2 regions of the Peribacillus sp. FSL R5-0717 genome follow, and region 1 is predicted to be linked to the other one. Evidence: riboswitches for the same ligand, from Rfam matches in the RefSeq annotation. Region 1 holds a riboswitch; the other holds the start of a gene.

What was found. A riboswitch is a leader RNA that binds a small molecule or an ion and turns the genes downstream of it on or off. The one in region 1 is predicted to bind thiamine pyrophosphate.
Region 2: another riboswitch for thiamine pyrophosphate. It lies ahead of tenA (thiaminase II); the one in region 1 lies ahead of tenA (thiaminase II).

The regions. Positions count from the first base shown of each region.
Region 1 is NZ_JBBOOF010000001.1:4,951,885-4,956,665, reverse strand. It holds gene NYE65_RS23760 (energy-coupling factor transporter transmembrane component T family protein) at 1-412, opposite strand, end outside; gene NYE65_RS23755 (ABC transporter ATP-binding protein) at 413-1,876, opposite strand; gene NYE65_RS23750 (ECF transporter S component) at 1,895-2,473, opposite strand; gene tenA (thiaminase II) at 2,489-3,172, opposite strand; TPP riboswitch at 3,307-3,438, opposite strand; gene NYE65_RS23740 (protein kinase domain-containing protein) at 4,194-4,781, shown strand, end outside.
Region 2 is NZ_JBBOOF010000001.1:3,961,476-3,966,256, reverse strand. It holds gene NYE65_RS19160 (DUF459 domain-containing protein) at 1-658, opposite strand, end outside; gene NYE65_RS19155 (GNAT family N-acetyltransferase) at 878-1,384, shown strand; gene NYE65_RS19150 (aspartyl-phosphate phosphatase Spo0E family protein) at 1,454-1,648, opposite strand; gene NYE65_RS19145 (Fur-regulated basic protein FbpA) at 1,901-2,089, opposite strand; SAM riboswitch class I at 2,260-2,364, opposite strand; TPP riboswitch at 2,522-2,626, shown strand; gene tenA (thiaminase II) at 2,724-3,413, shown strand; gene thiW (energy coupling factor transporter S component ThiW) at 3,429-3,950, shown strand; gene thiD (bifunctional hydroxymethylpyrimidine kinase/phosphomethylpyrimidine kinase) at 3,919-4,725, shown strand; gene thiM (hydroxyethylthiazole kinase) at 4,722-4,781, shown strand, end outside.

The sequences.
Region 1 (4,781 bases):
CTTGCTGCATTAACGAATAAAACAAGTTCACTGGTCTCGTCGTTAAGGAAAAAGTTAAACCAAGGGCCGCAAAGAACAAAGCTCGAAAGCCTACCAGTAATCCCCTCATGAAACTTTCTTCCGTAATCGATATGAGGCCCCACTCAACCCAAAGCGTCTCACCTTGCCCGAATAATATCATTGCAGAAGAGGTGGATATAAAAATGAAACAAAAGGGAATCGACAAAAGCAGGATGCGTTTTATCGAATGCCCGGTAAAAAACAAAAATAATATCAATACGCCAATGGTGATGTTCATCATATAATTCAGGTCATGAATGAATAACGCCACGATGCATAATACAATCAGTACACCAAGTTTAAGGCTTGGATTAATTCCATGGAGCCATGTTTCTGCGTTTGAAACATTCATCTACATGACACTCCTTTTAACTTTGGTCTCGACAAATCCGGCTTGCGCGATGTTTTTATCACTTATTACGTTTCCGCCCTTAACCGTCCAGATCCTGGTTGCAAAGTTTTTTGAAATATGTTCGTCATGAGTTACCATGATCACGGTTATTCCGCGCCTTCGATATTCCTCGAACCATTCCAATAATGCAAAGGTATTTTTCGAATCTTGGCCAAATGTCGGCTCATCCAGGAGAATGATTTTTTTGTCGATTACGATTGATGCTGCTACGCTTAAGCGACGCTTTTGACCCATTGATAATTGAAACGGATGTTTATCCCGATGTGCCTCAAGGCGGAACACTTTAAGCAATGAGCGGACTCTCTCATCTATTTCTTGTTGCGGCCTTTTATCAATACGCAATGAATAAGCAATCTCTTCATATACAGTATTTGCAACGAACTGAAACTCAGGATTTTGAAAGACAAACGTCATATGATCCGTTGGATTTTTCACCATTTTAATGGGGTTCCCCAATAATTCATACGTACCTTTCGTTTTTATGAACTGCATCAATGCATGCAAAAGTGTACTCTTGCCCGCGCCATTTTCTCCCCTGATCACAATCCATTCTCCTGAATGTACCTTCAGCTCTTCAACCTTGATTTTTTCCTCTTTATTCCGAAAACCGCTAAATCCTTGCACATCCATAAGAGGTAAACCATCTGTAAATTGGTGTTTTCTAGTGGGTGCATACTTCTGTATATATTCATCCCAAACACCAGGGAACCAAATTCCATGTTCTCTCATTTCATTTTTATATTGGGAAAGAATGGTGTCTCTTGGACCATCAGCTATGATTTGACCGTCATCGTTTAAAAGCACGATTCGTTCGATGAATTCTAAAACATGGTCAATTTTATGTTCGACGATAATAACCGTTTTGTCTTTTCCGACTTCCTTCAACAAGTCCCAGATTTCTTTCGTTCCTTCCGGATCAAGCATGGCTGACGGTTCATCTAAAAATAGCACTTCTGGTTCAAGGGCCAATACTGAAGCGATTGCCAGACGCTGTTTCATCCCGCCTGATAATGTTTCTATACTTGTATGCCCTAGGTTCAATCCTACATTACGGATTTGATTTTCAATTTTCTCTTTCATTTCTTCTTTAGGAACGGAAAGATTCTCAAGGACAAAGGCAATTTCCTCATCGGCAAATGGCATGCAAAACTGGCTATCAGGGTCTTGAAAAACATACCCCCATGAAGAAGGGCATTTCAATTTCTCCGCTTTCATCGGGACTTCGATGGAATTCGGAATCAATCCGCTTAACACTTGCAACAGAGTGGACTTACCACATCCTGATGGTCCCAACAATAGCACTTTTTCTCCTTGATCAAACGATAGTGATAGGTCCTTGAATATCAAAGATTCATCACCGGGAAATTTCATTCTTAACTTTTCAACAGAAACGATTGGTTCCATGGCCCTCAACCTCTTCTTTTAATCAAGTTCTGCATAATCTTTATTGGAAACCGGACGCACAAGATTAGTTACCCCTGTTGCTTCCAGGACTTTAACTAGATAATAAGCGGTCACACCTGCAAAGAATATGGAACCCACAAACCTCGCTATCATGAATAACGATAGATTCCAAGTAGAAAGAGCACCTATTTCCCCGTATGCAAAATCCATGATAACTGATGCCAGGCAGGAAGCCATCGCAGCTAAAACGGCCACCGGCATATTAAATTTTTTATATTTGAACCCCATGAACACCAGTTCCGCGAACAAACCTTGGACCACTCCATATAACAGTACAGTCAGCCCCCATGGGGAACCTAGAAAGAATTCCCCGGAAGCTGCAGCTATCTCCGCCAAAAGTGCCACACCCGGTTTCCGTAAAATGAAAAAGGCGACAGGGCCAGCTATAAACCACATTCCATAAATAAGTTGATCCAGATGTAATCCTAAGGGTTTAACGGAATAATAAATCGAACCCCAAAGGATATAAACGATTCCAAATGCTACCGCAATCACGATCGTGACTAGTATATCCGTTAATTTCAATCCTTTTTTCATTGTTTCATTCTCCTTTTATACTTCTAATGTTTCCTTATGAACGGGCCATGTCTCTAAACGATAAGCCATTTCCCAAAATGAGTATTCATATTGGCTGCTGAGAATAAAATGCTCTTTCATTCTCGCCTTATCTTCTTCAGTTACTTTTTCAGCTATCTCATCCAGCCTCGCAATTTGTTCTTCCACCAAAGTGCGGAACCACTCTCCTCCGTAAGCCGCTATCCATTCTTGATAAATCGGCTCTTCGGGCATGCACCCTTGCAGCTTTTCACCTATCTCATAATACAGCCAGTAACACGGCAAGATAGCTGCAATAACATCTCCTAAATGTCCCGAATATGCCGCACGATACATATGGGAAGTATAAGCATAGGCAGTCGGGGCAGGCTTGAAATTTTCCCGTTCTTCTTTTGTGATGCCTAATCTCTCGGAAAAATTCTCATGAAGTTTCAACTCCGCTTCATATGTTCCTTGTGCATGGCCGGCAAGCCTGCTTGTTGTATGTAAATCTGTAGCTTTGACTGCCCCTAAGGCTTGAACTCTAGCAAAATGAGATAAATAATAGGCATCTTGCATGACATAAAAACGGAAACACTCCAATGGCAATGTGCCATCTCCTATTCCTGCAACAAACGGATGATTAAAACTAGCTTCCCAAATGTGATCAACTTCCTTACGGATCTCCTCTGAAAACTTCATGTCCATTACCTCCAAATTGTATTTTTTCATTGAACGTTACGGAAAAAACACTTATCACCCCTTTTTTTGCAAACAAAAAACCACTTTCTTAAACGTAAAGAAAGTGGTTGTACAAGAAATAATACAGAAATGTATAGTTCCAGACCCCACTTCCCTACGCTGGTATAAACCAGATCAGGTTCTAAGGGTCTTAAAGTCATACTTCAATCTCAGCTTTTGTGGGTAAAAAATCAACTTTTACCTATAAAGCACCCCTAGTGGTACAAATTGTATATTAAATTCATTTGCCTTTATATTAACACGATAAATCCAATTGTCAAACGTATTAGAAAAGTTTTCTTGATTTAGGGTTACTAAACTTTCAATCTTCCATACCCTCATTTCCCGTAGCCTTCAAAGAATTTGATCAAAGGGAGCTCAGTTAGTAGTTTACTCGTGAGTTTTGACGGTTTACTCGTGAATTCTGCTGTTTTACTCGTGAATTTGGCCGGTTTACTCGTAAATTCAGCTGCTTTACTCGTGAATTGGCCACTTGACTCGTGAATTCAGCAGTTCACTCGTGAGTTTTGCAATTTTACTCGTGAATTTAATGAATTCACAGTGATGCCCTTTTGAACACTACCATCAAACCAGCTCACTATTGTGACGCCGGTTGGGAATTTACCAAAGAATTTCTCAACTCGCGCCCATCCATCTCATCACCTCCTACTCTTTTATTATGAATTCATTATAGTAAACTTAATATTTTTAAAAACCATATAATTTCATAATGTGAAATTATATGAAAAATTTATTTTTAATTGTGAACTATCAAAAGATCTCCCCGAAGAAATGACTTTCATTACCGCATTATCAAAAATCAGTGTTAAACTATCCATGTTCATTCATATTTCCGGCTTAATTAATAACGGCCTTTTTTTGTTCTTGACTTGAATAGATGAAAGTGGTGAGGAAAGTTTCAATTTTGCGTACATTTAGAAAGTTATACCAATTTTTTGTGGATATACCTTTAAAAAAAGGAGTGGTTTTGAATTACCGCTACGAGGTAAAAGCTGTAATCGGAACAGGAAGCTACGGTATTGTTTATCGTTGCAATGATTTGAAAATGAATGAAAATATAGTGATCAAACAGCTCCGGAAAAGTAAACGCCGCAGCAAAAAAGAGCTGAAACAGTTTGAAAATGAAATTTCCATATTACGAATGTTAAACCACAGAAATATCCCTAAATTTCACGAGAAATTTTCGCAAGATGGAAATGTTTATTTTGTGATGGATTTCATAGAAGGGAATAATTTAGAAGACCATATTTTCTCGAATCAATTAACGTTCAATGAGAAAGAGTCTTTATATTTTCTGTATAAGCTGGTCGATTTAGTATGTTATCTACATGAGCATGACATTTTGCATCAAGATTTACGTATACCGAATATTCTACTTAAGAACCATCAGCCCATTTTGATAGACTTTGGTTTGTCCAAGATGATCAATTCGGACAACCTCGCTAAAGAATCCATTTTGCAGCTGAAAAGGCAGGATTTTTACGACTTGGGGGAAATACTTCTATATGTACTTTATACGACGTACGCTTCCAAAAGTAAAAAAGCACTT
Region 2 (4,781 bases), 990 kb from region 1:
GATACCCTTTTTCATTCGGATGTAACTTATCACTGAAATACTTTGTTTTCTTTTCATCTTCAAAAAGATCATTTGTAGGAATGAATAACATCCTTTCACCTTTATCCGCTAATCCCTTTATTGACTCGTTATAATCGCGAATGTGCTTTTCAAGTTTTTGATTGTCTTTAATTGGGTTATATAGTCCTACTACCAGAATATCCGCTTTATCGTTTGCCTCTATCAGTGTTGATGTAATCTTTTTCAGATGGTTGATATATTCCCGTTTACCCTCATTGATTTTTCGGTCACTTATCTTCTCCAAGTTCCCGCCATTACTATTGATCAAGTCATTCGTTCCAATAAAAACAATGAAAGTATCGGCTTCATCAAGTTTCGTTTTAATGCGGTAATCATCTAGCTGTTTCATCACCCCATCCGTTTCCTGGCCTTTAATACCGTAATTCCAAAAACTCACTTTTTGCTCCGATTGCGGATTATTCAATTCATCTTCAAGGCCTTCTATATATCCTTCCCCGTCCTTATCCCCTTTTCCATAGGTTAATGAATCTCCAAAAGCCATGACCCTTTGCACATCTTCCGACTCCGAGGCCTGAAATTCATATGCAGCAAAACATATAACCAGTACGATAATCAATATACCTGCCAATTTTTTCATTTAGTTCTCCTCTTGTCTTTTTACTAGAAGTATTTAATCTTTTTCATACCCAAAAAATCTGCAGTACTAACATAAAAAAGAATTGTCAGATAAAGAATAAAGAGTGTATGATAATATAAAACTTTCAATGGATTGGGTTTCATTCAACGTCCCTAAAACCAAAAACGGGATTACCCTTCATTCTGGAGATTGAATAAATGATAGTTAGGAGTTTAAATCATGGAAGAACACATAGAGTTTAGAGAGGCAGAACTATCTGATCTACCCAGAATTGTTGAAATATATAATTCGACAATTGCTTCAAGGATGGTCACGGCAGATACGGAACCTGTATCCGTCCAATCGAGGGTTAAATGGTTTGAGGAACATCATTCAGAAAGTAGACCGCTATATATCATTACTATAGAAGGGAAAACCGCTGGATGGATGAGCTTTCAATCCTTTTATGGCCGACCGGCATATAATTCCACTGCCGAAATCAGCATTTACATTGATGATTATTTCCGGGGAAAAGGAATTGGACAAATTTCGATTCGAAAGGCAATTGAATTGAGTCCAAAATTAGGTGTTAAGACTTTATTGGGTTTCATTTTCGCCCATAATACACCAAGCCTTAAGCTTTTTTCCAAATTCGGGTTTGAAGAATGGGCACATTTACCTCAAGTTGCCGAGATGGATGGCATTGAGCGGGATTTGATCATTCTAGGTAAACGTGTCGATATTTAATATATAATTCTTTAGAGCTATTGCCTTGAGCAGTAGCTTTTTTAGATTAATACAGGTCGAATTGCTAATTTAAAAATACCTATATGCTTCTTGAAGGGAAAAATATTCAGAATCTCTTTTACTTGCTAACGCATTCAATAGCGTATCCAATTCTTGACTGGCTTGTACAGTCAGCAGACTTGTTAAGCCGTAAATCGCTCCCAACTTTATCATTTCCTGTCTCTTCTCTTCTACTTTTTCTATAGTTACCTTACGGCAAGGCATCATAGCCACCTCCCATTTATTCAATATTTTTACACTTTCATCATAATGAAATCACTAGTTAAAATCAACTATTTCCCAGAAATTAATTGTGTTATTTTATAGGTCAAATGTGACAAAACACCTATTTTGTTATTTAATTATGTATAATTTGTGTCGTTTTCTAATAAACGCAAAAAAAGCATCCACTAGTGTAGACTGCGAATGCTTACATCATATCCCTTATCCAAAAATCCAAATATTGTATTCCGATAACTATGTCATCCATTCAGAAGGTGACTCGTTATTAGGTCTATTTATAACAATCTTATATTCATCTTCAAGTACTTTTAATGGGGCATCATAAAGGTGCCTTTCATCAGAGGTTTTGTATACTCCATTGGCCAATAGCTCTTCAATGAGTTTTGCCTTCCTCTGTTCAATCCTCTTAAATAATTCTGCCATGTAAATGGCTCCTTTCCGTCCTAGTGCCTGCTTCTAGTTAGCTAAACTTTATCAACTTGTTTGATTTCACCAAATTATATATACCTTTTCTAGTATGTCACTAAACGTTATTTCCCAAAAATAAAAGCCCCTTCTAATTTAAGAAGAGGCTGACAGTGTCCGTTCGGCTCTTCTTATCTTCCAAGCATATGCTTGTTGGATTTAGCACAGTTCCCTAAACGGGTCCGCTGCCGAGGTTTCTTAGGGCCAAGTCCCTCCACCTCTCTGGATAAGAATTCAATATATAATGATGTAGAAATGATTCTATCCTAATAATCTTCAAAAGTCAATTACCTGGTTCTCCCTTTTTTCCTGGACATAAAGTGATTCCTCTTTCAAATACGGGTTGCATTTTCTTGTCTTTCTGATATGATGTCAGTAATTACATACAATTCACACCACTAGGGGAGTCTTTTTTAAGACTGAGATGGAATTAGTTCCGGACCCTTTGAACCTGAACCGGCTCATACCGGCGGAGGGAAGTGGATGATATCGTCCATTTTACAGACTATATCCATCTACCCCGTTCCGTATTCAGGAACGGGGTTTTTTATTTAACAAAGGCAAAGGGAGCCATTCTATAGGAGGATGAACAATGGAGAATACAAAATTAGAAACATTCAGTGATAGACTGCATGCACGGGCAAAAGAGATTTGGAAAAGGAACCATTCACATGCCTTTGTCCAGGCAATTGGAAACGGCACACTTCCTGAAAAGAAATTTGCCTATTACCTGAAGCAGGACTATGTCTATCTCATGGATTATTCCAAGCTCTTTGCTTTAGGTGTCATCAAAGCCCATAACATCGAAACCATGGCAAAATTTGCGAGCATTTTAAATGAAACCCTTCAAGTGGAAATGGATATTCATCGGCATTATGCTTCCGAATTCGGGATCAGCTCCAAGGAATTGGAAAATACAGAACCTACTCCAACCACTCTAGCCTATACAGGTTACATGCTAAATGCAGCTCAGCATGGGACTTTGGCAGACTTGATCGCCTGTCTCCTTCCCTGCGCTTGGGATTATTATGAAATCGGTTTGCTATTAAAAGAACAAAATGGAGCAGCACTGGAAAACAATCGCTACGCAGATTGGATAAGGTCCTATTCATCTCCTGAGTTCGGGGAAGCACACAAGTGGCTGATCGCTTTGTTGGAAGAATTGACGGAAGGCATGCCTGAAAAGGAACTTCTTAGATTAGAAAAGCACTTTTTGGTTACTTCCCGATATGAATATTTATTCTGGGACATGGTTCAAAATGAGCAGGATTGGCCTCTGTAGGTGGTTGACATGAGGATGAACCCTATCAAGAAACTGACATTGACTGCCATGATCACGGCTTTAACGACGCTTACCAGTTCATTTATTTTCATCCCTGCAGGATTTGCAAAAATCTTTCCTATTCAACATCTGGCAAATGTCCTGACGGCGGTTCTATTGGGGCCTGCATATGCGGTGACACAAGCTTTTTTAGTTTCCATCATTAGAAACATGTCTGGTACCGGTTCAATTTTCGCCTTTCCAGGCAGCATGATTGGTGCACTTTTGGCCGCCATCCTTTACCGAAAAACACAAAGCTTAAAATTCGCCTGTTTAGGGGAAGTGATCGGGACCGGCTTTCTCGGTTCCCTGGCCTGTTATCCGCTTGCCACCCTCCTATTGGGAGAAAAAGCTGCACTTTTTGGTTTTTTACCGGCTTTTATGTTCAGTTCATTCGCAGGTGCGATTTTAGCTTTCATATTACTTAAAATACTGCTAAAAAATAATTATATGAAGGGGTTTTTTTATGAAAACAGCATTAACGATCGCAGGCTCTGATTCAGGGGGCGGTGCTGGAATACAAGCGGATTTAAAAACATTTTCTGCACATGGTGTATTTGGAATGTCTGCCATCACAGCCGTAACTGCCCAAAACACAATGGAAGTCCGTTCTGTACAGCCCATTGAAACAGCTATCATATCGGATCAAATTGCAGCTATCTTTGAAGATATTCCTGTCGATGCAGTAAAAATAGGCATGCTTGGATCAAAAGAAATCGTGGAAACGGTCGCTGCGTCCCTTAAAACCTTCATGCCTGCCATCGTTATCCTTGACCCTGTCATGATTTCCAAAAGCGGCCACCATTTGCTCGACGAAAAGGCCATCTCTGCCTTAAAAATGGAATTGCTTCCGCTTGCAAATCTTGTAACACCCAATGTACCAGAAGCGGAAGTACTTACTGGCTTCCCGATTCGGACGAAACAAGATTTCTACAGGGCATGCATTTCGATACAAGAAATGGGTTCCAAAGCCGTTTTACTTAAAGGCGGCCATGCAGCAGGAAATCCAAATGATCTTTTTTATGATGGGACTGACTTCCACTGGATCAAGGGAGAGCGCATTCATACAAAAAACACTCATGGTACGGGCTGTACCCTATCATCCGCCATTACATCTAACCTGGCAAATGGACTGCCATTGCAAGTGTCGATCGAACATGCCAAGACCTATATTTCCGAAGCGATACGCAATAGCTTTTCAATCGGTAAAGGTCATGGACCTGTCCATCATTTTCATTCATATTCAAAAAAAGAACGGAGTGACTTGTTATGAAGGTTTCTTCAGCCGATTTATTTATGAAGGTAAGAGAAAGGAAACCACTCGTTCAC